2 regions of the Nonomuraea fuscirosea genome follow, and region 2 is predicted to be linked to the other one. Evidence: predicted binding sites of a transcription regulator. Region 2 holds the regulator's gene; the other holds the start of a gene.
The links. Region 2 encodes HspR, which represses chaperone genes until heat shock. Its sites were predicted from a motif close to ANTTGAGTCNNNNNGACTCAANT; they were not measured.
Positions count from the first base shown of each region.

Region 1: the regulator HspR is predicted to act here: its motif matches at 5,063-5,085, upstream of lon (endopeptidase La).

Region 1 is NZ_CP109074.1:5,749,118-5,756,817, reverse strand. It holds gene OIE67_RS26295 (ABC transporter permease) at 1-515, shown strand, start outside; gene OIE67_RS26290 (M24 family metallopeptidase) at 512-1,681, shown strand; gene OIE67_RS26285 (alpha/beta fold hydrolase) at 1,705-2,544, shown strand; gene OIE67_RS26280 (Lrp/AsnC family transcriptional regulator) at 2,564-3,571, shown strand; gene lon (endopeptidase La) at 5,099-7,462, shown strand.
Region 2 is NZ_CP109074.1:9,881,851-9,889,550, forward strand. It holds gene grpE (nucleotide exchange factor GrpE) at 1-372, shown strand, start outside; gene dnaJ (molecular chaperone DnaJ) at 395-1,573, shown strand; gene OIE67_RS45340 (heat shock protein transcriptional repressor HspR) at 1,578-1,928, shown strand; gene clpB (ATP-dependent chaperone ClpB) at 1,935-4,508, shown strand; gene OIE67_RS45350 (hypothetical protein) at 4,802-5,491, shown strand; gene OIE67_RS45355 (tetratricopeptide repeat protein) at 5,740-6,270, opposite strand; gene OIE67_RS45360 (hypothetical protein) at 6,443-6,754, shown strand; gene OIE67_RS45365 (TetR/AcrR family transcriptional regulator) at 6,775-7,428, opposite strand; gene OIE67_RS45370 (SDR family oxidoreductase) at 7,448-7,700, opposite strand, start outside.

The DNA of each region.
Region 1 (7,700 bases), 4.1 Mb from region 2:
ACACCCCGCTCGGCGTGCTGGTGGACCTGTCGCTGTCGCTGCCCGTGCTGCCGCTGATGATCCTCGTCGCGGCGCTGGCCGGGCCCAGCGTGCGCACGCTGGCCGTGGTGATCGCGCTGTTCAGCTGGCCCGAGGTGGCCCGCGTGGTGCGCTCGCAGGCCCTGGCCATCGTGCCGATGCCGTTCGTGGCGGCGGCCAAGGTCGTCGGCGGCTCGTCCCTGTGGATCGTGCGCAAGCACCTGCTGCCCGGCGTCGTCCCCGTGGTCGGCGTGTCGGTCGTGCTGACCACCTCCCGCGCCGTGCTGTCCGAGGCCGGGCTCTCCTTCCTCGGGCTCGGCGACCCGAACAGCTGGTCGTGGGGCACGATCCTGCACAAGGCCCAGCAGTCCGGCGCGCTGGCCTCCGCCTGGTGGACCACCCTGTTCCCGTCGCTGGCCATCCTGCTGCTCGTCCTGTCCACGACGCTGCTCTCCGTGGCCTACAACGACGCCCGCAACCACAGGAGCGACACATGACCTTCTCCCAGCGGCTGCCCGGCGCCTTCTACGCGGGCGCGCTCGACCGGGTACGAGCGGAGATGTCCCGCGAGGGCCTGTCCGCCCTGATCCTCGACGACCCGCTCGACGTCGCCTACCTCACCGGCTTCCACCACTTCCCGAACGAGCGGCCGGTCGCCTGCTGGCTGCCGCTCGACGGCGAGCCCGTGCTGCTCGTGCCCGACCTGGAACGCGAGTACGCCCAGGACCAGCGGGCGCGGGCCGAGATCGTGGCCTACCCCGAGTTCCCCGGCGTCAGGTCGCCGTTCGCGGTCCTGGCCGCGCACGTCCCCGCTCCCGGCGCCGCCGCGTACGCGCCCTCGACCAGCGTCGGCCGGGTGGAGGCGCTGGCCGAGGCGTTCCCCTCGACCCGCTGGAGCGCCTCGGGCGCGCTCGGCCGGGTACGGCTGCGCAAGCTGCCCGAGGAGATCACGCTGCACGAGGAGGCCGCCCGCATCGCCGACCAGATGATCGAGGCCGGCGTCGAGCTGGTCAGGTCGGCCGTCGAGGCGGGCGGCGAGCTGCCCACGGAGACCGACCTGGCCGGGCACGTCATCTCCCACGGCTCCCGCCTCATGTACGCCAGGCACGAGGACGTCGTCGTCGTGCCCATGCTGACCGGCGGCCTCGTCTACGGCGGCCCCAACTCCGCCCAGCCGCACCGCCTGCCCGGCGGCGACCGGCTGCGCGCGGGGGAGACGTTCATGCTCTCGCTCGGCTGCGCCGTCGGCGGCCGGTTCGTGGAGAGCGAGCGCACGTTCGTCATCGGTGAGCCCACCCCCGAGCAGGCCCGCTACTACGAGGTCGTCCGCGAGGCGCAGGAGACCGGCACTGAGGCGCTCGTCCCCGGCACCACCTGCGAGGAGGCCAACCGCCGCTGCCTGGCGGTGATCGAGCGGGCCGGGCTCGCCGAGCACATCCGGCACCGGCAGGGGCACGGCATCGGGCTCGGCTTCCACGAGCCGCCCTGGCTGTCCTACGGCGACACGACCGAGCTGGCCCCCGGCATGATCCTGTCCAGCGAGCCCGGGGTCTACGTGCCCGGCCACGCCGGATACCGCATCTCCGACACCGTCCTGGTCACCGAGTCAGGGCCGCGCCGGCTGACGGCGTACCCGCGCGAGCTCACCGACGTCATCATCTGATCATCTGTTCTGGAAGGACCGTCTTGTTCGTCGACATCAACGGCAACCGGCTCAACGTCGAAGTCCTCGGCGAGGGCGACGACGTCATCATCGCCCACCACGGCGCGCCGGGCCTCGGCTCGCTCGCCGAGCCCAGGAGCAGCTTCGGCCGGCTCGCGGACGCGTACAAGGTGGTCGTCTTCGACGCCCGCGGATCAGGACAGAGCGGGCAGAACGGCCCGTTCACCCACGAGCAGTGGGTCGCCGACGTCGAGGGCCTGCGCCGGTGGCTCGGCGTCGAGCGCGTCGTCATCGCCGGCGGCTCCTACGGCGGCTTCATCGCCATGGAGTACGCCGCCCGCCACCCCGACCGGGTCGGCGCCGTCGTGCTGCGCGACACCTCCGCCGACAACGCCAACCAGGACCTGGCCATCCGCAACGCCGCCGCCTCCTCCCGGGTCACCATCGACCGGGCCAAGCTCGACCGGATCATGTCCGGCACCGTGCGCGACGACGACGACCTGCGCGACTGCTGGCGCGAGATCCTCCCCCTGTACGACCACGACTACGAGCCCGCCGCGGTGGAGCAGCGCGTGGCCGCCACGCCGTACCACTACGCCACCCACAACTACGCCTTCGCCGTCAACCAGCCGAACTACGACATCAAGCACCTCCTGCCCGGCATCACCGCGCCGACCCTGATCACCGTCGGCCGCCACGACTGGATCACCCCCGTCGAGTGCAGCCGCACCATCGCCGGCCTGATCCCCAGCTCCGAGCTGCGGATCTTCGAGAAGTCCGGGCACTCGCCGCAGGTCGAGGAGGCCGAGCTGTGGGAGGCCACCGTGCGCGGCTTCCTGTCCGAGGTGCGCGACCGGGGCTGAACGCGCGATGATGCCTCCGATGGATGATCTCGACGACCTGGACCGCAGGATTCTCGCAGCGCTCCACGTGAACGGCCGCGCCAGCTGGACCGACATCGCCCAGTTGCTCGGCATCTCCACCACCACGGTGGCGCGGCGGGCCCAGCACCTCATGGGCGCCGGCCTGGCCCGCGTGGCGGTGCTGCCGCACCTGGAGCACGACGGGCCGATCCACGTGTTCCTGGTGCGGCTGACCTGTGCGCCCGGCAGCCAGCTCAGAGTGGCCGGGCTTCTGGCGAAAAATCCGGACATCCGGTACGTCACCATCGTCACCGGCGGCTACGACATCGTCTTCGAGCTGGTCGCGCCCAAGCACCGCGACCTCTACTCGATGCTGGTCGACTACGTGCACTCCGTGCCGGGGGCGCAGCAGAGCAACGCCGACCTGGTGCTGCACACGTACAAGGTGAGCTACGACTGGAGCGTGCCCGTCCTGGGCGAGAAGGCGGCGCCGTTCGCGCTGCACCGGCCCGTCCACACCTGCGAGCGCGGCCACCTCGACGACGTCGACCGCGAGGTGCTGGCCGCCCTGCGGGAGGACGGCCGGGCCAGCTTCCAGTCCGTCGGCCGCCGCCTCGGCATCAGCGAGAGCACCGCCAGGCGGCGGCTGGAGTCCATGCTCGACCGGGGCTGCGCCAGCGTCACCACCTTCATCCCGGCGGCGGCGCTCGGCTACGAGGCCGAGATCCTGCTGTGGCTGACGGTCGAGCCGAGCATGCAGGAGAGCGTGGCCGAGCGGCTGGCCGGCGAGCGCGGCGTCCGCATGATCGCCTCCACGCTGGGGCAGGCCTCGCTGGTCTGCGAGGTGATCGTGCCCACCACCGCCGACCTGCACCACTTCACCTCCCGCACGCTGGCCGCGGTGCCGGGGATCCACTCGTGGACGGCGGGCGTGCAGGTGCTGACGGTCAAGCGCGGCTTCCTCATGGTGCCCTGGGCGGAGTCGCGCATCGCCGCCGCTCTGACGCCCGCGGGGCTGCCCGCGTAGCGCCGCCCTCGCTCCCGCGTAGGTCCTACCGGGTGTAGCGGTGCTTGGCGCCCGGCGGGAAGTAGTCGGGGTCGCCGGCCTCCCGGAGCCGGACGAACGGCATCTGCCGTCCGGCCGGCACGTACGCGGCGAACTCGCTGTTCAGCCGGAGCAGCTGGGCCAGGATCGACGCGCCCGCCGCCTGGGCGATCTCCTCGGAGGGCCGCTCGCCCGGCGCCAGCTCCACCGTCACCGTCAGATGCCGGTCGTGCCGCTCGTCCTCGGCCACCTCCAGCACGAACTTTGCCGGTGACCGACCCGCTCACCTCCGCCTGCTCCAGGCCGATCGCGATGTTCTCCGGATAGACGTTCGCGCCGTAGTAGGACACCGTGAAGTGGCTGCGGCCGAAGACGTACACGAAGGGCCGCTCGGGGCCCTCCCGCTCCGGCCGGTGGCCGTGGGCGCGGACGAACCCCAGCAGCTCATCGTACGGCAGCACGCCGCCCTCGTCGGCGATGTGGTAGCGGACGAGCGGCACGCCGTTGTCGCCGGAGAACAGCAGCGTGCCCTGATGCTCCTCGAAGTAGCGGACGTCCGGGTCGTACTGGACGAGGGTGGGCAGCCTGGACTCCCCGAACAACTCCCTGGCCAGGCCGGGGCGGGCGGCCAGGAAACGGCGGATGCCGACCGACAGCGCGGTCTCGTTGCCCAGGACGCCCGCGTCGGCGGTGCCGTACAGGGAGGCGACGCCCCGCACCGGGTCGGCGATGCCGGCCCGCTCGGCGACCAGCGTGCGCCACTCCTCGCTGAACACCTCGCCCGCGGTGACCAGCTTGACGTTCCACTCCGCCCAGGGCAGGTCCTCGCCGTCGATGACGTTCTTCAGGAACGGCGGATAACCGAGCAGCACGACCTGGTCGAAGTACGGGGCCAGCTCGGGCAGCACCCGCGCGATCTCCCGCCGGTCGGAGCCCGGGGCGACCACGGTGATCGGGTAACCGCGCTCGGCCAGGTGACGGCAGCACCCGAGGGTGAACAGGCCGCCGACCCAGGTGCCGAGCGCGAAGCAGACCACGGCGAGCGTCCGGCGCTCCAGGGCCTGGAAGGAGTCCCTGAACACCTCCTCGAACCGCTCGGCGATGACCCGCTCGTCGCCCGCCGAGCGCGGCCAGAACGACGGCGTGCCGGTGGAGCCGGACGAGACGGCGATCATGTCCCCGATCACGCCGTTCCTGCACAGGTCGGGCAGCGGGTGCCGCAGGGTGTAGGTGTCCTTCGTGGTCATGGGCAGGCGGGCGAAGTCGTCCAGCGTGGTGATCTTCTCCGGGTCCACCCGCTGCTCGGCGAGGAACCTGCCGTAGGCGGGCACGGTGCCCGCCACCTCGTGGAAGAGCTCAACCGGGTCCATTGGCCGACTGTACGACGGGACCCGCTCTCGATGCGGCGCTTACATGATTACGATCGCCGTGAGCGAACATCGGCAAGGAAGGGAACACGACAGGGCTCCGATGAGTTGAGCCGGTATAACTCAACCCTTGGGAGTTCGTATGAGTGAGAGCTTGATCCTCCCGGTCCTGCCGCTGGACGACGAGGTCGTGCTGCCGGGCATGGTGGTTCCGCTGGACCTGTCCGACTCCGAGGTGCGCGCCGCGATCGACGCGGCCCGTGCATCCGGTGGCAACAAGCCACGGGTCCTTCTCGTTCCCCGGATCGACGGCCGTTACGGCGCCATCGGTGTTCAGGCCGTCGTCGAGCAGGTCGGGAGGCTCCCCGGTGGCGAGCCCGCCGCCGTCGTGCGCGGCGTCAACCGGGTCAGGGTCGGCACCGGCACCACCGGTCCCGGCGCCGCGCTGTGGGTCGAGGCCGACACCATCGACACCGTGGCCGTCGGCGAGCGCGCCCAGGAGCTGGCCAAGGAGTACAAGGTCCTGGCCACCACCATCCTGCAGAAGCGCGGCGCCTGGCAGGTCGTCGACCAGGTCAACCAGATCGACGACCCGTCCGTGCTGGCCGACAGCTCCGGCTACACCCCGTGGCTGACCACGGCGCAGAAGGTCGAGCTGCTGGAGGCGGCCGACCCGGCCGACCGGCTGGCCAAGCTGGTCGAGTGGTCCCGCGACCACCTCGCCGAGCTCGACGTCGCCGAGACGATCCGCAAGGACGTCCAGGAGGGCATGGAGAAGCAGCAGCGCGAGTTCCTGCTGCGCCAGCAGCTCGCCGCCGTGCGCAAGGAGCTCAAGGAGCTCAACGGCGACTCCGCCGAGACCGAGGAAGAGGACTACCGGGTCCGGGTGGAGGCCGCCGACCTGCCGGAGAAGGTGCGCGAGGCCGCCCTCAAGGAGGTCGACAAGCTGGAGCGCACCTCCGACCAGTCGCCCGAGACCGGCTGGATCCGCACCTGGCTGGACACCGTGCTCGACATCCCGTGGAACGAGCGCACCGAGGACAACTACGACATCGCCGGCGCCAGGGCCGTGCTCGACGCCGACCACACCGGCCTGGCCGACGTGAAGGACCGCATCATCGAGCACCTGGCCGTGCGCAAGCGCCGCCAGGACAAGGGCCTCGGCGTGGTCGGCGGCCGGCGCAGCGGCGCCGTGCTGGCGCTGGCCGGCCCTCCCGGAGTCGGCAAGACGTCCCTGGGCGAGTCCGTGGCCCGCGCGATGGGCCGCAAGTTCGTCCGCGTCGCGCTCGGCGGCGTCCGCGACGAGGCCGAGATCCGCGGCCACCGGCGCACCTACGTCGGCGCGCTGCCCGGCCGTGTCGTCCGCGCGATCCGCGAAGCCGGCTCGATGAACCCGGTCGTCCTGCTCGACGAGGTCGACAAGGTCGGCGCCGACTACCGCGGCGACCCGACGGCCGCCCTGCTCGAAGTGCTCGACCCGGCGCAGAACCACACGTTCCGCGACCACTATCTGGAGGTCGAGCTCGACCTGTCCGACGTGCTGTTCCTGGCCACGGCCAACGTCCTGGAGGCCATCCCCGGGCCGCTGCTCGACCGCATGGAGATCGTCACCCTCGACGGCTACACCGAGGACGAGAAGGTGGCCATCGCCCGCGACCACCTGCTGCCCAGGCAACTGGAGCTGGCCGGGCTGACCTCCGAGGAGGTCACGGTCGAGGACGCGGCGCTGCGCCGGCTGGCCGCCGAATACACCCGCGAGGCCGGGGTCCGCTCGCTGGAGCGCTCGGTCGCGAGGATCCTGCGCAAGGTGACCGCCAAGGGCGAACTGCCCGTCACCGTGGGCGAGGCCGACCTGGTCGACTACATCGGACGGCCCAGGTTCGTGCCGGAGTCGTCGCTGCCCGAGGCCAAGCAGCGCACCTCCGTGCCGGGTGTGGCCACCGGGCTGGCCGTCACCGGGGCCGGCGGCGACGTGCTCTACGTGGAGGCGTCGCTGGCCGACCCGGAGACCGGCGAGACCGGGCTCACCCTGACCGGCCAGCTCGGCGACGTGATGAAGGAGTCGGCCAGGATCGCCCTGTCCTACCTGCGTTCGCACGGCGCGGAGCTGGAGCTGCCGGTCACCGCGCTGAAGGACCGCTCGGTGCACGTCCACTTCCCCGCGGGCGCCGTGCCGAAGGACGGGCCCTCCGCCGGCGTGACCCTGACGACGGCGCTGGCCTCGCTCCTGTCCGGGCGGCTGGTGCGCGGCGACGTGGCCATGACCGGTGAGATCTCGCTGACCGGGCGGGTGCTGCCGATCGGCGGCGTCAAGCAGAAGCTGCTGGCGGCGCACCGGGCGGGCATCACGACCGTCCTCATCCCGGCCCGCAACGAGCCCGACCTGGACGACGTGCCCGAGGAGGTCCGCGCCGAGCTGACCATCCACGCGGTCAGCGACGTGCGCGAGGTCCTGGACATCGCGCTCGCCCCGGCCTCGGTCGCCTCGACCTCCGTGGCCGCCTGACCGTCCGGCTGAGAGAGCCCCGTGATCTTCTGATCACGGGGCCCTCTTCTGGGAACCATGGAGCGCGCCGCGCACGTTGTCCCTCATGTCACCTTCCGACACTAGGAGCGATATGGGCAACATGGGCGTTCCGGAACTTCTCCAGCTGCTGGTGATCGGCGCCGTGGTGTTCCTCATCGTGCGCCTGGCGATGCGCCTGCGCCGGAAGTAGCGGCGCTCGTACCGTAGTGTGAAGTAG
Region 2 (7,700 bases):
GAGCGCGACCGCGTCGCGGTGCGCGAGCAGGCCGTCGCGGGGGCCCTGTCGGACCTCCTTCCCGTGCTCGACGACATCGGCCGGGCCCGCGACCACGGCGAGCTGACCGGCGGCTTCGCGAAGGTGGCGGAGTCGCTGGAGTCGGCGCTCACCAAGCTGGGCCTCAGCTCCTTCGGGCAGAAGGGCGACCCGTTCGACCCGACGGTCCACGAGGCGCTGATGCACAGCTACTCGACCGAGGTGAGCGAGCCGACCGCCGTCGAGGTGCTGCAGCTCGGATACCGCATCGGTGACAGGGTGCTGCGCCCGGCGCGGGTGGCCGTCGCCGAACCCGAGGACGCCCCAGCCGCGTCCAATGACGACGACAACTGATCACAAGGACGAAGGGCCGTAGATGAGCACCAAGGACTACCTGGAAAAGGACTACTACGCCGTCCTTGGTGTGCCCAAGACCGCCACCGCCGACGAGATCAAGAAGGCGTACCGCAAGCTGGCCAGGCAGTACCACCCCGACACCAACCAGGGCGACGCGACCAAGGAGACCAAGTTCAAAGAGGTCTCCGAGGCGTACGACGTCCTGTCGGACACCAAGCGCCGCAAGGAATATGACGAGGCGCGCACGCTGTTCGGGTCCGGGGTGGGCGGCCAGCGGCCGGGCGGTGGCGGTTTCCCGTTCGACTTCGGTGACCTGTTCGGCGGCACCGCCCAGCAGGGCGGCCAGACCGGGGGTGCGGGCGAGCGGCTCGGCGACCTGTTCGGCGGGCTGTTCAACCGGGGCGGATCGACCCGCACCACGACCACGTCGAGGCCGCGGCGTGGCCAGGACATCGAGTCCGAGGTCACGCTGACCTTCACCGAAGCGGTCGAGGGCACCACCGTGTCCCTCCGGCTGACCAGCTCCGCCGCCTGTGCGGCGTGCACCGGCACCGGCGCCAAGGCGGGCACGACCCCCAGGGTCTGTCCCACCTGTGAGGGCACCGGCGCGGCCAGCCGCAACCTGGGCAACTTCGCCTTCTCCGAGCCCTGCCGCGACTGCAAGGGGCGCGGGCTGATCGTGGACGTCCCCTGCCCCGTGTGCGAGGGCAGCGGCCGGGCCAAGAGCACCCGCACCATCCAGGCGCGCATTCCCGCGGGGGTGGCCGACGGCCAGCGGGTCAAGCTCAAGGCGAAGGGAGCGCCGGGCGAGAACGGCGGCCCGGCGGGCGACCTCTACATCCAGACGCACGTCAAGCCGCACGCCGTGTTCGGCAGGTCGGGCGACAACCTGACGATCACCGTGCCGGTGACGTTCTCGGAGGCCGCTCTGGGCGCCGAGATCAAGGTGCCGACCCTCAAGGGCATGCCGGTCACGCTGCGCATTCCCGCGGGCACTCCCAACGGTCGCACGTTCCGCGTGCGCGGCAGGGGCGTCACCCGCAAGGACGGAACGAAGGGCGACCTGCTCGCCAGCGTCGAGGTCGTCGTGCCGAAGACGCTCGACGACAAGTCGCGCGAGCTGCTCAACGAGTTCAGCACCGCGGTCGCGAGTGAGGACCCGCGGGCCGAGCTCATACAGCGAGCCAGAAGCGAGTAAGCCGATGGACGCCAACTATTTCGACCTCTCCGATGACACCCCTGTCTATGTGATCTCGGTGGCCGCGCAGCTCTCCGGGCTGCATCCGCAGACGCTGCGGCAGTACGACCGGCTCGGGCTGGTCAGTCCGGGGCGCACCGCGGGGCGCGGCCGCCTCTACTCGACCCGCGACATCATCCAGCTCCGCGAGGTGCAGCGGCTCTCCCAGGAGGAGGGCATCAACCTCGCGGGCATCAAGCGGATCCTCGAGCTCGAGAACGAAGCTCTGCGGCTGCGTGAGGAGGTCGTCCGCCTGCGCGCCGAGATGCGCATGGTCAGAGCGCTGATCCGCTACGAGTTGCCACCGGGGGCCTAGAAAGACATGGACTACAAGCTCACCCAGAAGAGCCAGGAAGCTCTCTCGGGTGCCATGCGGCGCGCCGCCGCGGAGGGCAACCCGGAGATCTCCCCCGCTCACCTGCTGACCACGCTGCTCTCCCAGACGGGCGGCACCGCCGTGCCGCTGCTCGAAGCCGTGGGCGCCGACTGGCGCACGCTGCGGGCCCGCACGGAGGAGCAGCTCGCGGCGCTGCCGAAGGCGCAGGGCTCGACGGTGGGGGCGCCGTCCAGCTCGCGTCACCTGCTGACGGTGCTCAACACCGCGGCCCAGCACGCCAACCGCCTCGAAGACCTCTACGTCTCGACCGAGCACCTGCTGGTCGGCCTGGCCGCCGACGGCGGCCAGTCGGCCGAGCTGCTCAAGTCCCAGGGCGCGACGCCGCAGGCGCTGCTCGACGCGTTCGAGAAGGTACGCGGCAACGCCCGCGTCACCAGCGAGACCCCCGAGGACACCTACCAGGCGCTGGAGAAGTACGGCGTCGACCTCACCGAGCGGGCCCGCGGCGGCAAGCTCGACCCGGTCATCGGCCGCGACTCCGAGATCCGCCGCGTGGTGCAGGTCCTCAGCCGCCGCACCAAGAACAACCCGGTGCTCATCGGCGAGCCCGGCGTCGGCAAGACCGCCGTCGTCGAGGGCCTGGCCCAGCGCATCGTGGCCGGCGACGTGCCGGAGTCGCTGCGGGGCAAGCGGCTGATCTCGCTCGACCTGGGTGCGATGGTCGCGGGCGCGAAATACCGCGGCGAGTTCGAGGAGCGGCTCAAGGCCGTGCTGTCGGAGATCAAGGACAGCGACGGTCAGGTCGTCACGTTCATCGACGAGCTGCACACCGTGGTCGGGGCCGGGGCCGCCGAGGGCGCGATGGACGCCGGCAACATGCTCAAGCCCATGCTGGCCCGCGGCGAGCTGCGCATGATCGGCGCGACCACGCTCGACGAATACCGCGAGCGCATCGAGAAGGACCCCGCGCTGGAGCGCCGCTTCCAGCAGGTCTACGTCGGCGAACCCACGGTCGAGGACACGATCGCGATCCTGCGCGGGCTCAAGGGCCGATACGAGGCCCACCACCAGGTGCAGATCGCCGACAGCGCGCTCGTCGCCGCGGCGGCGCTGTCCGACCGCTACATCACCAGCAGGTTCCTCCCCGACAAGGCCATCGACCTGGTCGACGAGGCCGCCTCGCGGCTGCGCATGGAGATCGACTCCCGTCCGGTGGAGATCGACCAGCTCCAGCGCAACGTCGACCGGATGAAGATGGAGGAGCTGGCCCTGTCGAAGGAGACCGACGAGGCCTCCGTCCAGCGGCTTGAGCGGCTGCGCCAGGAGCTGGCCGACCGGCAGGAGGAGCTCAACGCCCTCGTCGGCCGCTGGGAGCACGAGAAGGCCGGGCTCAACAAGGTCGGCGAGCTGAAGAAGCAGCTCGACGAGGCGCGCGGCGCGGCCGAGCGGGCGCAGCGCGACGGCGACTTCGAGGCGGCGTCCCGGCTGATGTACGCCGAGGTGCCCCGGCTCGAACAGGCGCTCAAGGCGGCCTCCGACGCCGCTCCGCCGGACAACGCCATGGTCAAGGAGGAGGTCGGGGCCGACGACATCGCCGAGGTGATCTCGTCGTGGACCGGCATCCCCGCCGGGCGGCTCCTTGAGGCTGAGACGAGCAAACTGCTGCGGATGGAGGAGGAGCTGGGCCGGCGTCTGATCGGGCAGCAGCGGGCCGTACAGGCCGTCTCCGACGCCGTACGCCGCAGCCGGGCCGGCATCTCCGACCCCGACCGGCCGACCGGGTCGTTCCTGTTCCTCGGGCCGACCGGCGTGGGCAAGACCGAGCTGGCCAAGGCGCTGGCGGAGTTCCTGTTCGACGACGAGCGGGCGATGACCCGCATCGACATGAGCGAATACTCCGAGAAGCACAGCGTGGCCAGGCTCGTCGGCGCTCCTCCCGGCTACGTCGGCTACGAGGAGGGCGGCCAGCTCACCGAGGCCGTCAGGCGGCGCCCGTACACCGTGGTGCTGCTCGACGAGGTCGAGAAGGCTCATCCCGAGGTGTTCGACATCCTGCTGCAGGTGCTCGACGACGGGCGGCTGACCGACGGCCAGGGGCGCACGGTCGACTTCCGCAACACGATCCTGATCCTGACCTCCAACATCGGCTCGCAGTTCCTCGTCGATCCCCAGCTGGAGAACGGCGCGAAACGCGAGGCGGTCATGGGGGCGGTGCGCGGCTCGTTCAAGCCGGAGTTCCTCAACCGGCTCGACGACGTGATCCTCTTCGACGCGCTCGGCACCGAGGAGCTGGCGCAGATCGTCGACCTGCAGGTCGAGCGGCTGGCGCAGCGCCTGGCCGACCGCAGGCTGACGCTGGAGGTCACGCCGGCGGCCCGCGAGTGGCTGGCGCTGACGGGCTACGACCCGATGTACGGCGCCCGCCCGCTGCGCCGCCTCGTCCAGTCCGCCATCGGCGACAAGCTGGCCAAGGCCGTGCTGTCGGGCGAGATAACCGACGGCGATCACGTCCAGGTCGAGCTGGGCGACGACGAGCTGCTCATCCAGCGCGCGTCCTGAACGGCCGCCCGCACGACGAGCCGCTCATTCGGCGGGCGTCCTGAACGACCGCCGGCTGACGGCGAGCCGCTCGTCCGGCGTCTGAGAGGCCGCATCGGAGCCCGGAGATCCCGCAGATCTCCGGGCTCCGGCGTGTCATGGCGAGGTCATCGGGCCGTGCCCTCGGTAAGGTTCGCCCCACTCTTCGGACAAGCCGCCGTTCCCCGTCCGGACAGGTGACTACGTTCAGCGTTCGTCAGATCACCGAAGTCGATCGGGGAGACGTGCAGGTGTCATTCCAGAGGATGCGGAGCATGATCGCGGTGGCCGCTCTGACCGCGGGCGTCAGCTGGCTGGTCGCCGGTCCCGCCACGGCCGCGAACTGCCGGAACGCCGAGCCGGGGCTGCTGTCGCCGCGCTCGGTCGCCACGTACTGCGACGAGCACACGAAGCTGCGCGTGAACGACAGCGGCTCGGGCAGCAGCCGGATGGTCGCGTCGGAGAGCAACAAGCTGGCCATGGCGGCCGGCGAGCTGGCCAGGCGGCTCGGCCTGACCGGCCTGGCGACGGGCCGGGCGGTGCTAGGCTCGGCCGACCTGGGCGGGATGGCCGCCACCTGGGGCATGCCGTCGCTCACCTCGGCCTCGCCGGCGATCCCCGTGGTGCCGGGGCCGGTCGCGATGAAGGACCTGTCGACGGTCGCGGGCATACCCGCCCTGCCGCCGCTGCCCTCGCTCCCGTCGGTGCCCGAGCTGCCCCCGCTGGCGCGTACCCCGCTGGAGGGCGACGCGCGGCGCGCCCAGGCTCCGCACCACAACTCGGTCGGGGGCACCGGGATCCAGTCGCCGACGGACCTGCAGCGGCCGGTGCGCGAGGTCGGCGAGGACGTCATCGGCGTGCTGCTGCCCAAGGCCGTGGAGAGCGTCGAGGGCACCTCGATGCTGCCCGGCGGCGAGGCCGCGGTGACCGGCTTCACCGGCCTCAAGCAGGCCCTCGGCCTGTGACCCTCCCAGTGACCGCTCATGTGGCCGGGAGCCCCGTGCGATGAGCCATCCGTCCGGGCGCGGATCGTGCCTGTCGCGCCCGGACCTCCCCACAGCGGAGGGGCCGTGGTCAGCCGCCGCGGCCCCTCCGACCGGCCTCACGCTCGGGCATCGGGGCTCGGGTCAAGGCTCACGTTCGAGCCGACGGCACGCGGGCACGGCGAAGCGAGCCGTGCCGGAGACACGTGCTCCGGCGGGAGATCGAGCCGTCAGGAGACGAGCTCGTCCAGCTCGTCCTCGGGCAGCCCCAGATCGACCCTGATCCGGTAGCGGGTACGCAGCAGCGCCACCTGCTCAGGATCGTTCTCCTCGCACCGCAGGGCGGCCTGGGTGGCCCATTCGAGCCCCCCTTTCAGGTCACCGTAGGCGACGAGGGTCTCGGCGATCGTATGGGCGGTCGCCGTGGAGACGTCGCCCTCCTTGCGGATCGTCTCGATGACCTCCCTGGCCTCGTCCGGCCGGTCCAGCTCGAAGAGCGTGTCGGCGATGCCGGCACGCGGATCGAACCCGGCCTCGCCGCCGTCCTCGACCGCGCGCTGGAAACACTCCATCGCGCGGGCGGGCTGGCCCGCCGCTCGCCACTCCTCGGCGGCGAGGACCAGGATGGATGCCCTCGAAACGTCTCCGGAGGAGTAGTCGAGCGCCACGTCGTAGAGCCGACTGGCCAAGGAACTGTGGTCGTCGGCCAGCAGGGCCTGCTCAAGCAGACGATCAAGGTGCTCACGGGTCACATGCGCCACAACGCCGAGACTACCGAGCCTGCCTGCCCTTTGCCCGGTCAATCCGCATCGCCGGTGAGGTGCAAATTCGGTAACGACTTGTCCATTGCTGGTCACGGAATGCCTATCTGCGCAGGTCACCGGGCATATAGAAGTCCTCAGCCGCCATGCGAGCGGAGGGACTGTGATGGGCATGTCCAAGCAGATGACCTTCACTCTGGCCTGTGCCGTCGTCCTGTCGGCCCTCGGCCCCGGCGTCGCCGGCTATCTGTCGGCCCGCTTGGAGGCCATCGAGGCCGCGGAGAGCAACCTGCGGGCGCTGGAGGCCAGGCTGAACGTGCGCGAGGCCAGGGACGCGAGACCGGCCTCCTATCGAGCCCCGTGCGTGCGCACACCGGGCGACGAGCAGACACCCACGACCGAACAGGGCGAACGCTGGCTCCATGACGTGCCGGGCTGGCTGGCCGGCCCGTCACGGGACCTCGGCGACAACGGCCACAACTGAAGGCGCCCCGCGCGTCTTCTTCAGCGCGTCTTCTCAAGCGGCGACCAGGACCTGAGCCGGCGGGCCAGGAAGCTCCTGATGAGCTCCTTGGCCGCCTCGACCAGCTCGGGCTCGCCCCCGGGATCGTGGCGGAAGGCCAGCTTGAGCACGGCGTCCCCCGCCTCGACCGCCACCATCACGGCCAGGTCGAGCTCGGCGCCGTCGGCCAGCCCGAACTCCTTCAGGCACAATCCGCGCAGCCGCCCCGCGATCACCATGTTGTTGTCGGAGTCGGAGTCGAGCAGGTTGAGGTCGACCGCGTCACCGAAGCGCAGGCTGCGGAATCCGGCGACCGTCCTGTGCATGTCGACGTAGATGTCGATGATCGCGTCGACGGCCTCCCACCAGCCGTGGTAGTCCTCCTCCAGGAAGGTGCGATCGACTCTGCGGACGAACTCCTCGACGTTGCGCCGGGTGAGCTCCTGGGTGATGGCCCGCTTGTCGGGGAAGAACTGGTAGACGGAACCGATCGCCACGCCCGCCCGTTCGGCGATGCGCGTGGTGGACAGGGCCTCGTAGCCCATCTCGTCGAGCAGTTCGGCGCAAGCGTCGAGCATCCGCTCGACGCGGCGTGCGCTGCGGCGCTGTGCGGGCTGCCGCCTGAGGGCTTGGGGTTGGACGCACTCATCATCCATTTGCGGCGAAGACACGGATTCATCTTCTCCTGTATGAGCGATCGTTACCCGCGATTTCCCGATTCTCCGCGACCACGCTCAATCGGGCGAGGCCACGCATCGCACGAGGGGAAACCCGTGACAGGACATATCCGATTTTTCCCTCCAGATTCACTGGCACCACAGCCTCATTTCTGTGCACCGCACGGAGAATGTGCGCGGCCACCCGCTCGGGCGGATACCCGCGCCGCGCCAGCCCTCTGACGGCCTCCTCACGCATTCTCTCCGTCGGG